Regions from separate parts of the Marinibacterium sp. SX1 genome, predicted to be linked through region 2. Evidence: riboswitches for the same ligand, from Rfam matches in the RefSeq annotation. Region 2 holds a riboswitch; the other holds the start of a gene.
What was found. Region 2 has a riboswitch for thiamine pyrophosphate ahead of thiB (thiamine ABC transporter substrate binding subunit). Riboswitches for the same ligand answer to the same signal wherever they lie in the genome.
Positions count from the first base shown of each region.

Region 1: it holds a riboswitch for thiamine pyrophosphate, as region 2 does, so the genes downstream of both, thiD (bifunctional hydroxymethylpyrimidine kinase/phosphomethylpyrimidine kinase) here and thiB (thiamine ABC transporter substrate binding subunit) in region 2, are expected to answer to the same signal.

Region 1 covers NZ_CP177145.1:107,495-112,120, forward strand. Annotated here, with positions in the region: gene ACK3BB_RS21940 (DUF1403 family protein) at 1-806, shown strand, start outside; gene scpB (SMC-Scp complex subunit ScpB) at 809-1,435, shown strand; TPP riboswitch at 1,516-1,618, shown strand; gene thiD (bifunctional hydroxymethylpyrimidine kinase/phosphomethylpyrimidine kinase) at 1,680-2,483, shown strand; gene thiO (glycine oxidase ThiO) at 2,480-3,481, shown strand; gene thiS (sulfur carrier protein ThiS) at 3,478-3,675, shown strand; gene ACK3BB_RS21965 (thiazole synthase) at 3,677-4,447, shown strand; gene ACK3BB_RS21970 (thiamine phosphate synthase) at 4,444-4,626, shown strand, end outside.
Region 2 covers NZ_CP177144.1:903,568-908,193, reverse strand. Annotated here, with positions in the region: gene ACK3BB_RS04165 (thiamine/thiamine pyrophosphate ABC transporter permease ThiP) at 1-924, opposite strand, end outside; gene thiB (thiamine ABC transporter substrate binding subunit) at 900-1,898, opposite strand; TPP riboswitch at 1,935-2,034, opposite strand; gene ACK3BB_RS04155 (cupin domain-containing protein) at 2,158-2,571, opposite strand; gene aroC (chorismate synthase) at 2,693-3,793, shown strand; gene ACK3BB_RS04145 (DMT family transporter) at 4,149-4,626, shown strand, end outside.

The sequences.
Region 1 (4,626 bases), on a different replicon from region 2:
ACACGGCCGAAGACGGGGCCTTTGTCTCGGGCGCGGCGCTGGCCCTGTTGCAGCTGGCCGAAGGCCAGCCCGCCGTGCCCCGGGCGCTTCTGCGTGCCCGCCTGTCGCTGGACGCGGCAGCGGCCAGCCTGGCTCTGACCGGCCGGCGCGACAGCGCCGCCCAGCTGCGCGACGAAGTCCACCTGTTGCGCCCGGGCGACCAGCCCGGGCCGGGCGGCGCGGTGCTGCGGCTGTGGCTGCGGGCGACCGAACGGCCCCTGTCCACCGCCCCGCTCACCGGCCTGCTGCCCGATGCCCTGTCCACCCTGGCCGGTGATCCGCCCCGGGCCGGCGGCCCCGTGCCCCGCGCCGCGGCCATGTTGGAAACCGCCCTGGCGCTGTGCCCGCGCGAAGAACCCGCCGCCCTGGTCCTGGCCGATGCCACCCTGTCGCGTGCCCTGGGCTGGGATCATGTCCTGCCCCTGCTGGCCGGCAGCCTGACCGCCCGCGACCTGCGCCTGTCCGGCCCGGCATTGCAGGCCGCCTGCCACCGCGCGGTGACCGCCTCGGCCACCGCCGCCGTCACCCGGGCCGGCGACCTGGCCCGCCGGGCCGGGCGCCTGCGCGCCGTGGCGCCGCGCCTGCGGGGCAAGACCTCGGATGCCGCCGTGGCCCGTTTCCTGTCCCGCGATGCCCTGTCGCCGTCGCTGGCCCTGTCCGATCTCATGAGCGACCGCGCCGCCCGCCGGCTTTGCGACCGGCTGGTCGCGCTTGGCGTGGTGCGCGAGCTGACCGGCCGGGCGACGTTCCGGCTGTACGGGGTGTGACCATGGCCGGGGCGGATGCCGATCACCGGCCGGACCCGGCCGAGGGCATCGACCGGGCGCTTGACGCGCTGCCCCCCGAGCGGCGCTGGCGGGAATGGATGAACCGGGTCGAGGCCGTGCTCTTTGCCACCGCCGCGCCGGTCCCGCGCGAAGAGCTGGCCCGGGTCGTCGGCCCCGGCGTGTCGGTCGACCTGCTGATCGACGACTTGTCGGCCGACCTGGCTGGAAGGCCCTTTGACGTCGTGCGCATCGGCAATGGCTGGATGCTGCGCACCCGCCCGGCTTATGGCCCGGTCATCCGGGCGGCGGCCGATGCCGGCCACCAGGGCCCGGACCTGTCGGATTTCGACGTGGCCGTTCTGGCGGCCATCGCCTTCCACCAGCCGATCACCCGCGACGGCCTGGCCGAGATCTTTGGCCGCGAGATTTCCCGCGAGCTGATCGGCCGGCTCAGCGCCCAGGCTCTGATCGCCACCGGCCCGCGATCGCCCCGGCGCGGCGCGCCCTACACCTTTGTGACAACCGAGCGGTTCCTGGCCGTCTTTGGCATGGACAGCCTGCGCGACCTGCCCGACCGGGAACAGCTGGAAGACGCCGGGCTGGTCCGTCCGGGCGATTCAAGCGACTGATTTCAAATGACCTTTCGGCTTTCCTGACCATTTCGGTCGCCCCGGGCTTGCGGGGCGGATGATGTCACCCTAATCTGACAGCGAATCCGTTGGGGTGCCCTGCAACAGGGCTGAGAGGCAACGCGCCGACCCATCGAACCTGATCCGGGCAATGCCGGCGTAGGGAACGGAGACCATGCGGGCGCACGCCGTCCCTGCATCTGCCGCCGCCCCCTGTCCGTCCTGCCCAAAGCCGGAGGGGACCATGGGCAAGGTCGCAAAGCTGCTCATCATCGCGGGGTCGGACAGCGGCGGAGGCGCCGGCATCCAGGCCGATCTCAAGACCGCCTCGGCCCTGGGCGTCTATGGCGCCACGGCCCTGACGGCGGTGACCGCGCAGAACACGATCGGCGTGCAGGCCGTTCACATGCTGGAACCGCAGATGGTGGCCGACCAGGTGCGCTCGGTGCTCGATGACATTGCCATCGATGCGGTCAAGCTGGGCATGCTGGGCACCGGGCCGATCATGCAGGCCGTGGCCGGGGCGCTGGACGGGTTCACCGGGCCGGTGGTGCTGGACCCGGTCATGGTGGCCAAGTCGGGCGATGCCCTGCTGGCCGACGAGGCCGTGGCCACTCTGCGCGAGCTGCTTTTGCCCCGGGCGACGCTGCTGACCCCCAACCTGCCCGAAGCAGCGCGCCTGCTCGACACCGCGCCGGCCGAAACGACCGATGCGGCGCTGGAACAGGGCCAGGACCTGCGCGCCCTGGGTGCCGGGGCCGTTTTGATGAAGGGCGGCCATGGCCGGGGCGAGACCTGCCGCGACCTGCTGGTCGAGCGCGGCGGTGTGACCTGTTACGAGGCCCCGCGCCGGGACACGGCCAACACCCATGGCACGGGCTGTTCGCTGTCGTCGGCCATTGCGGCCGGGCTGGCCCGGGGCATGGCGCTGGAACCGGCCGTGCGCCGGGCCCATGGCTGGCTGCAGGCGGCGATTGCCGGGGCCGACGGTCTGGATGTCGGCCGGGGCCACGGGCCGGTCCACCATTTCCACGAGACCTGGGCATGACCCGGGTGACGATCCTGGGCGCCGGGGTGGCCGGCCTTTGCGTGGCGCATGAGCTGGCCGGCCGGGGTGTCGACCTGCGCATCGTCGACCCGGCCGGCGGGCCGGGGGAGGGCGCCTGTTCCTGGTGGGCCGGGGGCATGCTGGCCCCCGATTGCGAAGGCGAGACGGCGGCCGAGCCGGTCATCCGCCTGGGCCGGGATGCGGCCGGCTGGTGGCAGGCCGCCGGGGCCGAGGTGACACCGTCCGGCACGCTGGTGCTGGCCCTGGGGCGCGACCGGCAGGAGCTGGACCGCTTTGCCCGGCGCACGGCCAATCACCGGCTGCTTGACGGGGCCGGGGTGGCCGCGCTCGAACCCGACCTGGCCGGGCGTTTTGGCCGGGGGCTGCACTTCCCGGACGAGGCCCACCTGTCGCCCCGCGCGGCGCTGGCCACCCTGCGCCGGGGGCTGGCCGAACGGGGCATCACCATCGAAACTGACATTGCGCCGGATGACGTGGACACGGCGGGCCAGAGCAAGGCGGATCGAGGGCAGGTCATCGATTGTCGCGGCCTGGCCGCCCGTGACCGGCTGGACGGGCTGCGCGGGGTGCGCGGCGAGATGGTCGTGCTGCGCGCGCCGGGCCTGGCCCTGCACCGGCCCGTACGCCTTCTGCACCCGCGCCATCCGCTCTACATCGTGCCGCGCGGCGATGGCGTGCACATGCTGGGCGCGACCCAGATCGAAAGCGACGGGCGCGGGCCGGCCAGCCTGCGCTCTGTGGTCGAGCTCTTGAATGCGGCTTATGCGCTGCATCCGGCCTGGGGCGAGGCCGAGGTGCTGGAAATCGGCGCCGACGCCCGCCCGGCCTTTGCCGACAACCTGCCCCGGATCACCCGGCAGGCGGATCGCATTCTTGTCAATGGCCTGTTCCGGCACGGTTTTCTCCTGGCCCCCGCGATGGCGCGGATGGTGGCCGGGATGCTGCTGGACGGCATCACACCGGAGGTTCTGCAATGAAGATCATGGTCAATGGCGCCCCGACCGAGCTGCGCGCCGACACCCTGGCCGCCGCGCTCGACGAGCTGGGCTATGGCGGCGCACGGGTGGCCACGGCGCTGAACGAAAGCTTTGTGCCCGCCGCCGCCCGGGCCGACCGGCCGCTGGCCCCGGGCGACCGGCTGGAAATCCTCGCACCGAAACAGGGAGGCTGAGATGCCCATCTTCTATGGCACCGAGATCGCCTCGCCGCTGATGCTGGGCACGGCGCAATATCCCTCGCCGGCCGACCTGGAACAGGCCTTCCGGCGTTCCGGCGCGGGGGTGGCCACGGTGTCGCTGCGCCGCGAGGCGGCGGGCGGCGACGGGTCGGGCTTCTGGGACATTGTCCGGGGCCTGGGCATTCCGCTGCTGCCCAACACCGCCGGCTGTCATTCGGTCCGCGAGGCGGTGACCACGGCGCATATGGCCCGCGAGCTGTTCGGCACCGACTGGATCAAGCTGGAGGTCATCGGCCATGCCGACACCTTGCAGCCCGACCCTTTCGGCCTGGTCGAGGCCGCGCGCATCCTGACCGAGGACGGGTTCCGGGTGTTTCCCTACACGACCGAGGACGGCATCCTGGGCGGCCGGCTGCTTGAGGCCGGCTGCGAGGTGCTGATGCCCTGGGGTGCGCCGATCGGCACCGGGCTGGGGCTGAACAATCCCTACGGGCTGCGCACCCTGCGCGCCCAGTTCCCCGATGTGCCGATGGTCATCGACGCCGGGCTGGGCCTGCCCAGCCACGCGGCCGAGGCCATGCAGCTGGGCTTTGATGCGGTGCTGCTGAACACGGCCGTGGCCCGGGCGGGCGATCCGCCGGCCATGGCCGAGGCCTTTGCCCTGGCGCTGGAGGCCGGGCGCAAGGCCCGGGCGGCCGATCCGATGGAGCCGCGCGACATGGCCGCGCCCTCGACCCCGCTGCTGGGACTGGCGGTGCTGCAATGACGCTCGACCGGTTCTACCCGATCTTCGATCATCCCGACTGGCTGGACCGGGCGCTGCCGCTGGGAACGCGGCTGGTGCAGCTGCGCATCAAGGACCGGCCCGAGCCCGAGCTGCGCGCGCTGCTGGCCCGCGGGCGCGACCTGTGCCGGGCGGCCGGGGCGGTGATGGTGGTCAACGAT
Region 2 (4,626 bases):
CGCCGCGCCCCGGGCCGCGACAGCGGCCATCGGCACGACAAGGAACAGCGCGGCCAGCACGATCAGCGCCGCGTCAGCGGCGCGCAGGTGCCAGGCCCCGGCGTCCCAGCGTTGGACCGTCCGGTCCAGCCCGGCGCCAAACCCTTCGCCCGCCGACAGGCGCAGCGCCAGCGCCGCCGCGCCCAGGGTCAGCAGGATCTGGACGCAGGCCAGGAAGGCCGCCCGCCCGAGATCGAAATCGAACTGGAACGCCTGGTAGATCGCCAGCTCGACCGTTGTCGCCCGCGGCCCACCGCCCAGGGTCAGCGCCACGGCAAAGCTGGTCAGGCAGATGCCGAAGATCACCGCAAAGGCCCCCGGCGCGATACGCCGCAGCATCGGCCATTCCAGGAACCGCCGGATCTCGGCCGGGCCAAGGCCCAGCTGGGCGGCCAGGCGGAACCGCTCCGCCGGGATCTCGGCCCAGCCCTGCAGGATCAGCCGCGTGGCCAGCGGCAGGTTGAAGAACACATGGGCCAGGACAACGCCGTGAAACCCGTAGATCTGCACCGGCGGCAGGCCCAGAAGGCCAAGCCCGGCATTGACCCAGCCCGACCGCCCGAACACCGTCAGCAGGCCCAGCACGGCCACGATGACCGGCAGCAGGAACGGCGCGCCCAGCAAGGTGACCAGCAGGCCCCGGCCGGGAAAGCGCCGGCGGGCCAGCGCCCGGGCCAGCGGCACGGCCAGCGCCAGGCTGACCGCCGCCGAGACCAGGGCCTGGACCAGGGTGAAGCGCAGCGCGGCCCAGTCGGCCGGCCCGGGCGCCGCCGCGCCCCCGGCCCGCCAGGCCACGGCCGCCAGCGCGCCGCAGACCAGCAGCGCGACCAGCCCGGCGGCGGCAAACCCGGCGCCCGGCCTTACCGGCTGAGCGCGGTCAGCCATTCGGCCAGGGCCTCGTCACGCAGGGCCGGAACCTCGCCCACGGGCACCAGCAGCGCCTCGCCGGGCACCACCAGCGTGTCGAACCCGGCGGGCAGGCCCTCGGCCGGGATCACCGCCGGATACATCCAGTTGGTCGTGGGAATCGCGCCCTGGAAAGCCGGGCCGACCATGAAATCGAGGAAGGCATCGGCCAGCTCTGGCTGGTCGCTGTTGGCCAGCTTGCCGGCCACTTCGACCTGCAGGTAATGGCCTTCGTCAAAGGGTGCCGTGGTCTTGGTGTCGTCATCCTCGGCGATCACGTGATAGGCCGGCGAGGTCGTGTAGGACAGCACCATGTCGGCCTCGCCCTCGAGGAACAGCCCATAGGCCTCGGACCAGCCCTTGGTCACGGTGACGATGTTGTCGGCCAGCCCCTCCCAGATCGCCGGGGCCTCGTCGCCATAGGCCGCCTTGACCCACATCAGCAGGCCCAGCCCCGGGGTCGACGACCGGGGATCCTGGATGACGATGGTCAGGTCGCTGTCGGCCAGGGCGCGGAAATCGGTCGGCGCGGCGGTCGCGCGATCGTGGACAAAGGCGAAATACCCCCAGTCGTAGGGCACGAATTCGGCATCGTCCCAGGCGACGGGCAGGTCATAGGCCACGTCGACGCCATGGGGCGCGAACAGCCCGGTCTCGCGGGCCGCGGCCACCAGGTTGCTGTCGAGGCCCAGCACGACGTCGGCTTCGGACCGCGGGCCTTCCAGACGCAGGCGGGCCAGCAGGGCGGCGCCGTCGCCGACGCCCACCAGGGTCAGGTCGCAGGCGCAGGTCTCTTCGAAGGCCGCTTCGATCACCGGGCCGGGGCCCCATTCGGACACGAAGCTGTCGTAGGTATAGACGATCAGTTCGGGCGTGTCGGCCAGGGCGGCCGTGCCGAACAGAAGTCCCGCTGCAATTGTGAGATGTGACGTGCGGACAAGGGGCGGTGTCATTGGCATCCTCCGATTGCGGCGACAGGGCAAGGATGAATGGCTGACCATGACCTTCCCTCCGCCGGTATGAGCCGGTTCAGGTTCAACGGGTTCGCATGATGCATCTCAGCCCGACCGGGCACCCCGAGGTGGCCACCTTGGTAATCGCTGGCCGGCGGGCTGGCAAGCCGGCCCTTGGGCTGGCTGTTCGGGCTCGGTTGCGCTCACCCCGGCCGGGTCGGGCGCCGGCGATCACCGGGCGGCAATCACCCGGCGCGGATCACTCGGCATAGTCATAGACCGGCTGCCCCTTGTCGACGACATGCACGGTCATGACGACCACCTCATCCTCGCCGGCCGCGGTCAGCCCGCCATGCAGCTGGCCCCGGGGAAAGAACAGGTAGCCGCCGGGTTCAAAGGCAATGGTCCGGCCGTCCCTGGTTGTCATCGGCCCGCCCTTGACGACATAGACATGTTCGTCGCCCGGATGGGTGTGCAGGCGCAGGTAGGCCCCGGGCATCATGCGCAGTTCCGACACGATGGTTTCGGTCTCGGTCGCGGTCTCGCTGCGCCCCAGCTCGGCGCGGGTCATCGGCGCCTCGGCCCGGGCCGGGGTGGCCGGCGCCATGGCCAGGCTCAGGGTCAGGCTCAGCGGCAGGACAAGGGACGGGATCAGGCAGGTGGGACGGACCATCGGGGCTCTCCTCGGCTGTGGCCGGGCCAGACTAGCCGATTTCCCGGCGATTCCCGACAGAGAAGCTTTCCCCCGGGCACGCCCTGCGCTAGACCCCCGCGCACCAAGCAGGAGCCGGCCCATGTCGATGAACACATTCGGACATCTCTTCCGCGTGACCACCTGGGGCGAAAGCCACGGGCCGGCCCTGGGCGCCACGGTCGATGGCTGCCCGCCGGGCGTGGCCCTGGATGCGGCCATGCTGCAGCACTGGCTGGACCGGCGCAAACCCGGCCAGAACAAGTACACCACCCAGCGCCGCGAACCGGACGAGGTGCGGATCCTGTCGGGCGTCTTCGAAGGCCGGACGACGGGCACGTCGATCCAGCTGATGATCGAGAACACCGACCAGCGATCGAAGGATTACGGCGACATCGCCGAGAAATTCCGGCCCGGCCATGCCGACATCACCTATTGGCAGAAATACGGCATCCGCGATTACCGCGGCGGCGGGCGGTCTTCGGCCCGTGAAACCGCGGCCCGCGTGGCCGCCGGCGGGGTGGCCCGGGCGGCGCTGGCCGCGCTGGCCCCGGATCTGAAGATCACGGGCTACATGGTCCAGATGGGCCCCCGCGGGATCGACCGCGACCGGTTCGACTGGGCCGAGATCGAGCGCAACCCGTTCTGGACCCCCGATGCCGGGGCGGCGGCCGACTGGGCCGATTACCTCGACACCCTGCGCAAGGACGGCAATTCGGTCGGCGCGGTGATCGAGGTCACGGTCTCGGGCGCGCCGGCGGGCCTGGGCGCCCCGATCTATGCCAAGCTCGACACCGACCTGGCGGCGGCGATGATGTCGATCAACGCCGTGAAAGGCGTGGAAATCGGCGAGGGCATGGCCGCGGCGGCACTGACGGGCGTCGACAATGCCGACGAGATCCTGCCGGGCAATGACGGGCCGATCTACACGTCGAACCATGCCGGGGGCATCCTGGGCGGGATTTCGACGGGCCAGGACATCGTCCTGCGCTTTGCGGTCAAGCCGACCTCGTCGATCCTGACCACCCGGCGGACGATCACCAAGTCGGGTGAACCGGCGGAAATCGTGACCAAGGGCCGGCACGATCCCTGCGTCGGCATCCGCGCCGTGCCGGTGGGCGAGGCCATGGCCGCCTGTGTCATGCTCGACCACCTGCTGCTGGATCGCGGCCAGACCGGCGGCCTGCGCGGCCCCATCGGCTGACCGGCCCACCGCCGGTCGCCCCGAACGGGCACCGCGCCCCACCACCGTCTGCCCGGCCGTCACCCTGACCGGCCGCCACTTTGCGCATCAGGCCTGACACGGCCCCGCGCCCGGCCACCGGGAGCCACCGGACGAACACCTGCACCGGGCGCACGCTTCGGCCCAACACCGCACCACGCCACACCGAACCGAACCGAACCGCACCGCACCGAACGGACACCGTCCGCTCTCGGCCCACCACCGCGCACGCCAACCCGACACCGCGCACCCTCCTGCCCGACACTGCCGCACACCCGCCCCACCCCGGGCGCGCAACGGCTTGCCCTCGCCCCGCGAAAGGCGCAGAGGTGGAGCCATGAAGCCCCCCACGACCCATTCCGCCCCCGGCCTCGCGGTCCTGCTCAAGATCACCTCGGTCGCGCTCTTCACGGCCATGGCCGCGCTGGTCAAGGTCGTGACCGAAACCGTGCCGGCGGGCGAAGCCGTGTTCTTCCGGTCTCTTCTGGCCCTGCCGGTCATCGTCATCTGGATCTGGCAGAAAGGCGAGCTGCGCGAAGCCCTCGTGCCCCGCAACACCCTGGGCCACGTCTGGCGGGGCCTGTTCGGCACGGCGGCCATGGCCTCGAATTTCGCCGCCCTCGGCCTGCTGCCCCTGCCCGAGGTCACGGCCATCGGCTATGCCGCCCCGATCTTCACGATCATCTTCGCCGTGCTCCTCCTGGGCGAACGCATCCGCTTCATCCGCATCACGGCCGTCATCCTGGGCCTTGTCGGCGTGCTGATCGTCGCCTGGCCGCGCCTGTCGCTGCGCCCCGATGAAATCACCTCGGGCG